One region of the Silvania sp. genome, then DNA from elsewhere that is predicted to be linked to it. Evidence: predicted binding sites of a transcription regulator. Region 1 holds the regulator's gene; each other region holds the start of a gene.
The links. Region 1 encodes Fur, which represses iron uptake genes when iron is present. Its sites were predicted from a motif close to ATAATAATGAGAACNACTATCAA; they were not measured.
Positions count from the first base shown of each region.

Region 2: a site for Fur is predicted at 2,373-2,395, ahead of gpmA (2,3-diphosphoglycerate-dependent phosphoglycerate mutase). Genes of this name have one in related genera too.
Region 3: a site for Fur is predicted at 2,241-2,263, ahead of sodA (superoxide dismutase [Mn]). Genes of this name have one in related genera too.

Region 1 is NZ_JBOGBT010000109.1:23,869-28,097, forward strand. Features, by position in the region: gene ybfF (esterase) at 1-614, shown strand, start outside; gene ybfE (LexA regulated protein) at 743-1,030, shown strand; gene fldA (flavodoxin FldA) at 1,186-1,716, shown strand; gene fur (ferric iron uptake transcriptional regulator) at 2,007-2,453, shown strand; gene chiQ (ChiQ/YbfN family lipoprotein) at 2,549-2,878, opposite strand; gene chiP (chitoporin ChiP) at 2,925-4,229, opposite strand, start outside.
Region 2 is NZ_JBOGBT010000036.1:22,450-26,678, forward strand. Features, by position in the region: gene ACRDD5_RS07230 (protein YbgS) at 1-149, opposite strand, end outside; gene aroG (3-deoxy-7-phosphoheptulonate synthase AroG) at 471-1,523, shown strand; gene gpmA (2,3-diphosphoglycerate-dependent phosphoglycerate mutase) at 1,589-2,341, opposite strand; gene galM (galactose-1-epimerase) at 2,553-3,593, opposite strand; gene galK (galactokinase) at 3,587-4,229, opposite strand, start outside.
Region 3 is NZ_JBOGBT010000106.1:26,840-31,068, forward strand. Features, by position in the region: gene rhaS (HTH-type transcriptional activator RhaS) at 1-90, shown strand, start outside; gene rhaR (HTH-type transcriptional activator RhaR) at 164-1,012, shown strand; gene rhaT (L-rhamnose/proton symporter RhaT) at 1,013-2,047, opposite strand; gene sodA (superoxide dismutase [Mn]) at 2,337-2,957, shown strand; gene yiiM (6-hydroxyaminopurine reductase) at 3,028-3,702, shown strand; gene cpxA (envelope stress sensor histidine kinase CpxA) at 3,748-4,229, opposite strand, start outside.

The sequences.
Region 1 (4,229 bases):
GTCAGTCCCCGCGCTCGGCACAGATGACCTATGCCGATATGGCTCAGGATCTGCTCGATACGCTGGACGCCCACAATATTGAAAAGGCGACGCTTGTCGGCCACTCCATGGGCGGTAAAGCGGTGATGGCGCTGACCGCGCTTGCACCTGAACGTATTGACGGTCTGGTGGTGATCGACGTGGCCCCGGTGGATTATGCCGTGCGCCGCCACGATGAGATTTTCGCCGCGATTAATGCCGTTACAGAGGCCGGGGTCAGCACCCGCCAGCAGGCCGCCACGGTGATGCGTGAGCACCTTGATGAAGAAGGTGTGGTGCAGTTTCTGCTGAAATCCTTCGTGGACGGTGAGTGGCGCTTTAACGTGCCTGCGCTGTGGGATCAGTACAGCAACATCGTTGGCTGGCAGCCGGTGCCGGCCTGGTCGCACCCGGCGCTGTTTATTCCCGGCGGCAATTCGCCCTACGTCACCGAAGCGTATCGGGACGCGCTGCTGGCGCAATTCCCGCGGGCGCGGGCGCATGTGATTGCCGGTGCCGGGCACTGGGTGCATGCCGAAAAACCCGATGCCGTGCTGCGTGCCATCCGCCGTTACCTCGCCGACATCGAAAATTGATTAAAAAGAGAGCGACTGGTCGCCTGCGGGCCACCAGTCGTTGGCGTGCCGATTTCGCTGATGTATGATGGCGCGCTTATCGCCCGGGCTTTAGCAGGGCGTCTTGTTTCCCCCGAAGTCTCAGAATCATGGCCAAAGAAAACACGGACCGCACAACAATAGATCTGTTCGCGAATGAGCGGCGCCCGGGACGACCGAAAACCAATCCGCATTCGCGTGATGAACAGCTGCGCATTAATAAGCGCAATCAGCTCAAACGCGATAAAAGTCGTGGGCTTAAACGCGTCGAGCTGAAACTCAATGCGGACGCCGTCGATGCGCTGAACGAGCTGGCAAATGCCCGCGACATCAGCCGCAGTGAGCTTATTGAAGAGATGCTGATCCTGCAGCTCGAGAAATGGCACGACAAAGCGTAAGTCAGAAAACTCCCCTCCTTGTTGCTTTCATGTAGCACAGAGTGCAGTCCTGCGCGATAGCAGTTTCCGCAGGCTTCTCTGTTCTGCTATGATTGCCCTTATCCGTGGCTAAATTGCGCCACCATACTATTAAGTTTCAAGAGGTTATTTTACTCATGGCAATCATCGGCATTTTTTTCGGCAGCGACACCGGTAACACCGAAAACATCGCGAAAAACATTCAAAAACAGCTTGGTAAAGACGTTGCCGATGTGCATGACATTGCGAAAAGCAGCAAAGAAGACATCGCAGGTTACGATATCTTGCTGCTGGGCATCCCAACCTGGTACTACGGTGAAGCGCAGTGCGACTGGGACGACTTCTTCCCGTCTCTGGAAGAGATCGACTTCAATGGCAAACTGGTAGCCCTGTTCGGCTGTGGCGACCAGGAAGACTACGCAGAGTACTTCTGCGATGCGCTGGGCACCATTCGCGACATCATTGAGCCGCGTGGCGCAGTGATCGTGGGCCACTGGCCAACTGCAGGCTATCACTTCGAAGCCTCTAAAGGTCTGGCTGATGATGACAACTTTGTGGGACTGGCTATCGACGAAGACCGCCAGCCGGAGCTGACCGCAGAGCGCGTGGACAAATGGGTTAAGCAGATCCGCGAAGAGCTGCACCTCGACGACATCCTCAACGCCTGATGTTGTGGCGGCGTAACCTGTAGTTACGCCGCATTGATAGGTATTATCAATCAAAATAATTGCTACAAATTTTTAACTTTTGCTGTCATACCTGTACAATCAACCAGGATTAAACGGGTCACCCTGTAACAAGTTTGTTGGCGGTACCACGTTTTTATAAGCATACTTTGCTTGAGACTTGCAGTTTTCATTCAGCCATGGCAGTTCTATAATGAGACGCATTCTCTCAGGTGCACTTTCTGTCACTTCTTCTATAGAAGTGAATCGTTTAGCAACAGGACAGATTCCGCATGACTGACAACAATACCGCATTAAAGAAGGCCGGACTGAAAGTCACGCTTCCACGGTTAAAAATTCTGGAAGTGCTTCAGGGTCCGGATAACCATCATGTCAGTGCGGAAGACTTATACAAGCGTCTGATCGACATGGGCGAAGAGATTGGTCTGGCCACGGTGTACCGTGTACTGAACCAGTTTGACGACGCTGGCATCGTTACACGCCATAACTTCGAAGGCGGTAAATCCGTTTTCGAACTGACGCAGCAGCATCATCACGATCACCTGATTTGCCTGGATTGCGGCAAAGTGATCGAATTCAGCGACGACTCTATTGAATCCCGTCAGCGTGAAATTGCTGCACGTCACGGCATTCGTCTGACCAACCACAGTCTTTACCTGTACGGCCACTGCGCTGAAGGCGACTGCACTGCAGATGACCACGCGCACGACGCGAAATAATTCATCCGCACACGCTAAGCCAACCTGACGGTTGGCTTTTTTTATGCAAAAAAAACCCGGTAGCGCTGACGCATACCGGGCCTAATAACAGCTGATTACTTGCTGTTATTACTGCGAATTTCCTTCCAGATTTGGTCGCAACGCTTCGTCACTTCCTGATCGTTTCCGGTTTTGCGCGCCTGAATACAGGCCTGATAATCAGCCACTCTTATCGTTTCCTGGGTCGCAAACTGCTCGTGCGCTTTCTCTTGCTTAAGCACGTTCAGCACGCTTTGGCAGGCTTCGATCTTCTCCGGCGATCCCTCTGCGGTATTAATACAGGCGCTATAAGCCTCTTTCAGACGTGAATCTTCTTTCTGGGTCTGCGGCTCTGCGCAGGCGGTAAGCCCGGCGGCAAATACCGCGACAAACAGGATTTTTTTCAACATAGCGGTCTCCGTTTCGGCGGGTGTAACCCCGCCGGAAGCATCATCAGAAGATAGTGAATGGGGCGATAACCATAAACTTCACGTCGCGCTCATCCTGGAAGATGTTGCCGTAACCGCCGCCGTAGCTTGGGATACTGGAGTGATTGTCGTACTGGGTGAAGTGCAGCTTGAACATAGTGCCTTTCGCACGACCGTCCTGCAGGACGTAGATCGCATCCAGGCTATAGGCTGACTCTTTGATGTTGTTGGACGGGTTGTTTTCGCGCTGGCCCGCGCTGTTGATAAACCAGTCCGCTGGCTTCGCATCCCAGGCGTAGACATACGAGCCACCGACGCTCCAGCCTGCCATGTTCCAGTTGCTCAGATCGTACATCGCACCAAAGAAGACCGCTTTTTCGCCGTTGGCGTTAAAGTCGGAGCGGTTATCCCACCAGACATCCAGACGACCGTTGGAAGAGGCATAGGTTGGGGTCATACGCTGCAGGAAGTAGCCTTGCTGTCCTTCGGCTTTGACGTAAGTCCCCTCCAGGCGTAAATCCACCTGCCCGACTTTGTAGCCCAGGGTCAGCGCCTGCAGCCAGGCGGTGCCGTCGTAGATATCATTGACGGTGCTGTCGTTGGCTTTATCACGGGTGCCGTAGAACTGATAGCTGGTCGACAGCGGGCCGCCCACCACATCCATCTTATAACTGGCTTTGGCAAAATACTGATCAATATAGCCTTCAGCCTGACCGAATGCCGCTTCCAGAATCAGGTTGTTTTTGAAATCGTATTTCGCACCAAGGGAGTGGAGATAGTCGACGCGGGTCTTTCTGTCGTTTTGATAGAACTTGTCCATCTCGAGGTGCCACGGCGCTTTGTACTCGTTGGTCCACATGTAGGAGAAACTCAACGCCCCGCTATCGCCGTAGTCAAAGTTCGCCCCGGCTTCAGCGCCCTGGTATGTACCCGGCATAAAGCTCCAGTGCGGCGCTAATAAGGTTTGACCAGTAGGCTGAAGCCAGCCACCGCGCGCCCAGGCCGGACCGTATTTAAATTTGGCTGCCGCTTTGTACAGGCTGATCCCGCTCTTATCGCCGGACCAGTCCTCTTTGTAGGCTTTGTTGCTGGAGGAGAATGCAATTTCGTTCGGGTGTCCGCTGTCGCCGTTTTCCGCCATTTCAATCGCGGTGAAGGCGGCCAGATCAAGACCGAACATGTCCGCTGCATAGCCGGACTGGAAATCAAGGTTGGCGTTCCAGGTGGAGTGAGCGAGGTTAGTTTTGTATTTGTCTGATTCAACGTCTTTACGGTCACGTTCACGCTGCCAGTAATAGACACCGCCCGTCAGGGTTGAATCATCGACAAA
Region 2 (4,229 bases), on a different contig from region 1:
TCAGGTGCTAATGCGCCGGCATCTGCGGCGGCATTAGCCTGACCATTGCCGTTTTCAGAACCTTGTGTCTGATCGGCCGCCAGCGCAGCGCCGCTCGCCAGGGTAAGGGTTGCTGTCAGGAAAAGGGTGGTGAGTTTAGTCATTTTCATCATGCTGCTCCTGTTCTGGTCGTTATGTTCTGGATAACTTGTTTCCACAGTGCATATGCGAAATCGACATGCTGCTCAGTGGTCAAAGATGCCGCGATCCAAACTTAGGTCAGTATGGAATCGCGATAAAATAAATAAATGCAGTGTATACAGTTAAAAAGTTTAGGGCGGATCTCGTTTTTCGCTACTTTGTGGGGTTTTTTAAGTGAATTCCAGGATTTATCTGCCTGCAGTGTAAAAGGGCGTTTACACTTCCTGACTGAGCAGTTAGATTGAAAGCATTGCATTCAACTATAAAAGTATGCCAACGCTGGAAAGAAGATGAATTATCAGAATGACGATTTACGTATCAAAGAGATCAATGAGTTATTACCCCCTGTAGCGCTCCTTGAGAAGTTTCCCGCCACCGAAAATGCTGCTAACACCGTGTCCCATGCCCGTAAAGCGATCCACAAGATCCTGAAAGGAAATGACGATCGTCTGTTAGTGGTGATCGGTCCGTGCTCGATTCACGATCCACTTGCGGCAAAAGAGTACGCGACGCGCTTGCTGACGCTGCGTGAGACGCTGAAGGATGAGCTGGAAATTGTCATGCGCGTCTACTTTGAAAAGCCGCGCACCACCGTGGGCTGGAAAGGGCTGATTAACGATCCGCATATGGATAACAGCTTCCAGATCAACGATGGCCTGCGTATCGCGCGTAAGCTGCTGCTGGATATTAACGACAGCGGCCTGCCGGCGGCGGGTGAGTTCCTCGACATGATCACCCCGCAGTACATGGCAGACCTGATGAGCTGGGGTGCCATTGGCGCGCGTACCACTGAATCCCAGGTGCACCGCGAGCTGGCGTCCGGCCTTTCCTGTCCGGTTGGCTTCAAGAACGGTACCGACGGCACCATCAAAGTGGCTATCGACGCCATTAACGCCGCCGGGGCGCCGCACTGCTTCCTCTCCGTGACCAAATGGGGTCACTCCGCGATTGTGAACACCAGCGGGAATGGCGATTGCCATATCATCCTGCGCGGCGGTAAAGAGCCGAACTACAGTGCAGCACACGTCGCAGAAGTGAAGGCGGGTCTGGATAACGCCGGTCTTGCTCCGCAGGTGATGATCGACTTCAGCCACGCCAACTCCAGCAAGCAGTACAAAAAGCAGATGGACGTTGGGTCTGACGTTTGCCAGCAGATTGCGGGCGGCGAAAAGGCGATTATCGGCGTGATGATCGAAAGCCATCTGGTGGAAGGTAATCAGAATCTGGAAGGCAGCGAGCCGCTGGTTTACGGTAAAAGCGTGACCGATGCCTGCATCGGCTGGGACGATACTGAAACGGTACTGCGTCAGCTGGCGAGCGCGGTAAAAGCCCGTCGCGGCTAAAAAAATGCCGGAGGTTATCCGGCATCGCGTACTTAAGGCCCGGTCATCGCGACCGGGCTTTTTTATTACTTGGCTTTACCCTGGTTTGCAACGGCCGCCGCTTTCGCCGCGATCTCGTCCGCGTTACCCAGATAGTAGCGCTTGATTGGGTTGAAGTTTTCGTCGAACTCATACACCAGCGGTACGCCGGTTGGGATGTTCAGCTCGAGGATTTCGTCTTCGCCCATTTTGTCCAGGTACTTCACCAGCGCACGCAGGGAGTTACCGTGAGCAGCGATGATCACGCGCTCACCGCTTTTCAGGCGTGGCAGAATGGTTTCTTCCCAGTAAGGCACAACGCGATCGATAGTCAGCGCCAGGCTCTCAGTGGTTGGCAGCTCTGCGTCAGTCAGTGATGCGTAACGCGGGTCGTGGCCTGGGAAACGCTCGTCATCTTTGGTCAGCTCTGGTGGGGTGATCGCAAAACCACGACGCCACTGCTTAACCTGCTCGTCACCGTATTTCTCTGCAGTTTCGGCTTTGTTCAGACCCTGCAGTGCACCGTAGTGACGCTCGTTCAGTTTCCAGGATTTCTCAACCGGCAGCCAGGCCTGATCCAGTTCGTCAAGAACGTTCCACAGGGTGTGGATGGCACGTTTCAGCACGGAGGTATAAGCAAAATCGAAGCTGAAGCCTTCATCTTTCAGCAGTTTGCCTGCTGCTTTCGCTTCACCTACGCCTTTCTCGGACAGGTCAACATCATACCAACCGGTAAAACGGTTTTCGTTGTTCCACTGGCTTTCGCCATGACGCACCAGAACCAGCTTAGTTACAGCCATATCTTACTCCTCCAAATCAAGCATTATTTGAATGATAACAATTCTCATTATATTGCCGCAGCCGTGCCGCGGGCAACGCTTAACCCTAACCATAGCGAAAATAGTGTCGCAGTGTAAGATGCTTGTGAATGAGGGGTTGTGATTTTGTCCGTGAATGGCGCTATTTTCAGCAAGATGGGTAAAAAAAGCCCTCCAGATGGAGGGCCCGATTTTATTGCGCAATAAAGTGGTATTCCGTAACGCTCACGTAGACTTCCCCCGGGCGTAAAACGCAGTCCGGCTGCGGCCACTCGGCATGGTTCGGGCTGTCCGGTAAAAACTCACTTTCCAGCGCCAGACCCTGCCATTCACTGTATTCCCCTTGCTCACGCGCCGGGGTGCCGCCAAGGTAGTTACCTGAATAGAATTGCAGAGCAGGGGCGGTGGTATACACCGTCATCTGCAGCTTGTCATCGGCCGACCACAGATGCGCAGCAGGCTGACTCACGTCGCCCTGCGCGTCGAGCAGGAAGGCATGATCGTAACCTTTCACTTTGCGCTGATCGGCATCAGCCAGGAAATCCTGGGCGATAACTTTGGGGGTGCGGAAATCAAAGCTGGTATCGGCAACTGCCTTCAGTCCATCCTGCGGGATCCCCATCTCATCGACAGGTAAATAGGCTTGTGCCAGCAGTTGCAGCTTGTGATTGCGAACGTCGCTGCAGTCGCCGTCGAGGTTGAAGTAGGCGTGATTGGTCAGGTTGACCGGGCAAGGCTTGTCCACCGTGGCGCGATACTCAATGGCGACGCGGTTGTCTTCCGTTAAACGGTAATGCACGCTCACTGCGCAGTTGCCCGGAAAACCCTGATCGCCGTCGGGTGAGTCGAGCGCCAGCAGCGCTTCGCCATTGTTTTGCTGCACGATGCGCCAGCGGCGTTTATCAAAGCCTTCTGGCCCGCCATGGAGCTGGTTTTCGCCCTGGCTTGGCAGCAGGGGGTAACGCACGCCATCCAGCTCGAAACAGCTTTTGGCGATCCGGTTGGCGTAGCGACCCACAGAGGCCCCCAGGAATGCCGTTTGCTCAACGTACTGTTCCGGGGAAGCGCAGCCGAGCAGCGTTTCGCGCACGCTGCCGTCATTCATCGGGACGCGTGCTGAAAGCAGCGTGGCGCCCCAGTCCATCACCGTGACCACCATCCCCGCGCGGTTGCGCAGGGTTAACAGGCGATACGGCAGACCATCCGGGGCGAGGGTGGGGGTTTCTCTTAGCACTGGCCCGCTCCTTGTGAGGCATTGCAGACGTAGAACGTCTCTTTGATGCCGGTTTTGGCTTCGTACTGCTGTTCAACAGCCTGCTGAACAACCGGGACTAACGCTTCCGGCACCAGCGCGACGATGCAGCCACCGAAGCCGCCGCCGGTCATGCGCACGCCGCCCTGCTCGCCAATTGCGGCTTTCACAATCTCTACCAGGGTGTCGATCTGTGGCACGGTAATTTCGAAGTCATCCCGCATCGAGGCATGGGACTGCGCCATCAGTTCACCCATTCGCAGCAGATCGCCTTTTTCCAGCGCCGCAGCGGCTTCAACGGTACGGGCGTTCTCGGTCAGGACGTGACGCACGCGTTTTGCCACCACCGGATCCAGCTCATGGGCGACTTTATTGAACTCGTTGAGCGACACGTCGCGCAGGGCGGTTTGCTGGAAGAAGCGCGCCCCGGTTTCGCACTGCTCGCGGCGGGTGTTGTACTCACTGCCCACCAGCGTACGTTTGAAATTACTGTTGATAATAATAACCGCAGCGCCTTTAGGCAGGGAAACCGCTTTGGTGCCCAGCGAGCGGCAGTCGATCAGCAGCGCATGGCCTTTTTTACCGAGCGCGGAGATCAGCTGATCCATAATGCCGCAG
Region 3 (4,229 bases), on a different contig from region 1:
GACAGTAACCACTTTTCCACCCTGTTTCGCCGCGAGTTCGAATGGTCCCCGCGCGACATTCGTCAGGGCCGGGATGCGTCACTTCAGTAACGCGAAGGCAATCACCGTTTTTTGACCGCAAACCGGGTAATAATGTCAGGTTGTTCACCGTTGGGGTCAGGATGTGGCAGGACAGTTAATTCTTCGCAGAGCCGATTTTTTTGCCTCTACCGCCCAGGCCGTGGCGGTAGCGGATCGCTATCCGCAAAATGTCTTTGCCGAACATACCCATGACTTTTGTGAGCTGGTGCTGGTGTGGCGCGGCAATGGCCTGCACGTCCTCAACGATCGCCCTTACCGCATCACCCGCGGGGATCTGTTTTACATCCGCGCTGAAGATAAGCACGCCTACGCCTCGGTTAACGATCTGGTGCTGCAAAACGTCATTTACTGCCCTGACCGGCTGCGGCTCAACGTTGACTGGGGGGCGAATATTCCGGGCTTTCTCGATGCCCGCGCCAACCCGCACTGGCGACTGGGCAGCAACGGCATGGCGCTGGTGCGTCCGGTGATCGCCCAGTTGGAGCAGGAGAGCCAGAAGAACGATCCCCACGCGTTCGAACTGTCTGAGCTGCTGTTTGCCCAGTTGGTGTTAACCCTGAACCGCTACCGCTTTGCCACCGATGGCCCCGCCGCCAGCGGGCAGGAGGCGTTGCTGGATAAGTTGATTACCGCGCTGGCGGGCAGCCTCAACCGCAGCTTTGTGCTGGAAAAGTTCTGTGAACAGGAGCAGTGCAGCGAGCGCGCCCTGCGCCAGCAGTTCCGTACCCAGACTGGGATGACGGTCAACCATTACCTGCGCCAGCTGCGGATCTGCCACGCGCAGTATCTGCTCCAGCACACCGAGATGATGGTCAGCGAAGTGGCGATGCAGTGCGGGTTTGAGGACAGTAACTATTTTTCGGTGGTATTTAACCGGGAGATAGGGATGACGCCGGTTCAGTGGCGTCATCGCAGTCGAAAAGCGGCGTAATCAGTTCGCCATGCCGAGGCCGACAATGTTGGCCGCAATAATGATCACCACACAGCCCAGACTCAGCACGCCCACCGGCCGGCGCCCGGCGTTATTCCACTCTTTAAGCACCAGACCCACCAGCCCGCCACACAGCACGTAGAAGCTCATGTGAAGCATCCAGCTCATGTAGTCGAACTGGGCTGGAATGCTGGCATGGCCCCAGGCATAGAAGAAGAACTGCAGATACCACATCAGGCCGCCGAGCGCCGACAGCAGCACGTTGGTGATGATCAGTGATTTAGCCAGCGAGAAATCCGCTTTTACCGACAGATCGTTCACTTTTGCCAGACGAATAAAGCAGAAACCGAGATTAACCAACGCGCCGCCGCCCATGATCACCACGTAGCTTGGCAGGGCGACGTATAGCGGATCGACCCCCAGCGCGGCCGCGGCTTCATGCATCGGTTTGGCGGCGTTCATCGCAAATGACATACCGGCCGAGAAGATGCCGCACATTACCGCCAGCACCAGACCTTTCTTCAGATTGAAGTCCGCAGCTTTGATGCCCATCTTGCGCTCTTTCAACTGACCCGCGCGCGTAACGATACCCACGCCGATCACCGCTACCAGCACGCCTAACAGCGTCATACGGCCACCTTCGGTACTGATGAGCACGTCAAAGTTACCATTCAGGATCGGCGTCATCAGGGTGCCGACAATCAGCGTAATGCCGATCGCGATGCCGATGCCCATCGACATGCCGAGATAACGCATGGTCAGACCGTAGTTGATATTACCGATGCCCCACATCGCGCCGAACATAAAGACCGGCAGCAGGGTTGAGGCGTTAAAGGAGGAGAAATAGCCCCAGAAATCGGGCAGCAGGATGGCGCTGATGGTCCAGGGCAAAATCAGCCATGACACCGTACCGCCAACGGACCACATGGTTTCCCATGACCAGTGTTTCACCTTTTTAAACGGGGCATAGAAACAGGCTGCACTGGCTGCACCTATCAAATGCCAGAAAATACCCATCGTAATTGCATGATTCATTTTTACATCCTCATCGTTTTTATATGTCGTTGTCTTCCTGTCGACTTGATGAGTGTAAAAATTAAGCGGTAAGAGAACCTTCGGAGGATTGCCGCGTTTTGCTTTCTGATGGCAACGAACACGTTAACCGCGTGAGGAGACTCACAATTTCGCTTTCATAACCAGACGTTATAACCTTATTAGAACTACGGCATTGATAAACATTTTCAATATCATTTAATTAACTATAATGAACCAACTGCTTACGCGGCATTAACACCTTTGCCGCCCGACAATAATGGAGATGATTATGAGTTATACCCTGCCATCCCTGCCGTACGCTTATGACGCACTGGAGCCGCATTTCGACAAGCAGACGATGGAAATCCATCACACCAAACACCACCAGGCTTATGTCAACAACGCTAACGCTGCACTGGAAAGCCTGCCGGAATTCGCTGACCTGTCTGCAGAAGAGCTGATCGCTAAACTGGATCAACTGCCAGCTGACAAGAAAACTGTACTGCGCAACAACGCAGGCGGTCATGCGAACCACAGCTTCTTCTGGAAAGGCCTGAAAACCGGCACCACCCTACAGGGTGACCTGAAATCCGCTATCGAGCGCGACTTCGGTTCCGTTGATAACTTCAAAGCTGAGTTTGAAAAAGCCGCTGCAACCCGCTTCGGTTCTGGCTGGGCGTGGCTGGTGCTGAAAGGCGACAAACTGGCTGTGGTTTCTACCGCGAACCAGGACTCCCCGCTGATGGGTGAAGCAGTTTCTGGCGCATCCGGTTTCCCAATCGTGGGCCTGGACGTGTGGGAACACGCTTACTACCTGAAATTCCAGAACCGTCGTCCAGACTACATCAAAGCATTCTGGGACGTCGTGAACTGGGACGAAGCAGCAGCGCGTTTCGCCGCTAAAAAATAAGGTTGCATTGCCGCCTGTGAGAAGCGAGTCTGATGACTCGCTTTTTTTGTCTCTGCAGAAAGGAGCAGCGATGCACTATCCGGTGAATGTTTTTACAGGCAAGGTCAGGGATTACGACGGCAGCCGTCCGAGCGCCATTGCCAAACGCCAGGTTGACGGTGAACTGATGTTGACCGACCTGGGGCTGGCAGGCGATGAGCAGGCCGAAAAGAAAATTCACGGCGGGCCAGAGCGCGCGCTGTGCCACTATCCGCGAGAACACTATCAGCACTGGGCGCGCGAGTATCCCGCTCAGGCCGATCTGTTTGTCGCCCCCGCTTTTGGCGAGAACCTCTCTACCGATGGGATGACGGAGCAAAACGTCTTTATCGGCGATATCTTCCGCTGGGGAGAAACGCTAATCCAGGTCACTCAGCCGCGTTCACCTTGCTTTAAGCTCAACTATCATTTTGGCATCAGTGATATGTCGGCCCAGCTGCAAAACGCAGGTAAAACCGGCTGGCTGTATCGCGTGGTGCTGGCGGGCAATGTCTCCGCCGATGCCCCCCTGGAACTGGCTTCCCGTCTGAGCGACGTGTCGGTTTATGATGCCTGTGCCATTGCGTGGCATATGCCGTTTGATGACGATCAGTACCGGCGTCTGCTATCGGCGGCGGGCTTGTCCACCAGCTGGACACGAACGATGCAAAAGCGCCGCATTAGCGGCCAGATCGAAGATAATTCTCGCAGATTGTGGGGAAGTTGAGAGTCAGGCCGGGTAGGGCATAGCCGCCACCCGGCACAACACAGGCTACGAACGTTTATACAACGGCAGCCACAGGGTTAAACGCAACCCACCCAGCGGGCTGTCATCGGCTTTCACCCAGCCGCGATGCTGCTGAATGGCGGTCTCGACAATCGCCAGACCCAACCCGGTGCCGCCAGATTCACGGTCGCGGGCCTCGTCGGTACGGTAGAACGGACGGAAAATCTGCTCGCGATCTTCCGGGCTCACGCCAGGACCGTCATCATCCACGTTGATGGTGATACCGTCTTTATCCACCGCAAATGCAACCTCAATTTTGGTATGCGAGTAGCGCAGGGCGTTGCGCACGATATTCTCCAGCGCGCTTTCCAGCGTGTTGGGGTTACCGTACAGCGGCCAGGGCCCTGGTGGGAAGTTGACGGTGAACGATTTACCCACCTGTTCCGCTTCGAAGGCGGCGTTGTCCAGCACCTCATGCCACAGGTGATTGGCTTTCACCGTTTCGCTGACCAGCGCGTTCTTCTGCT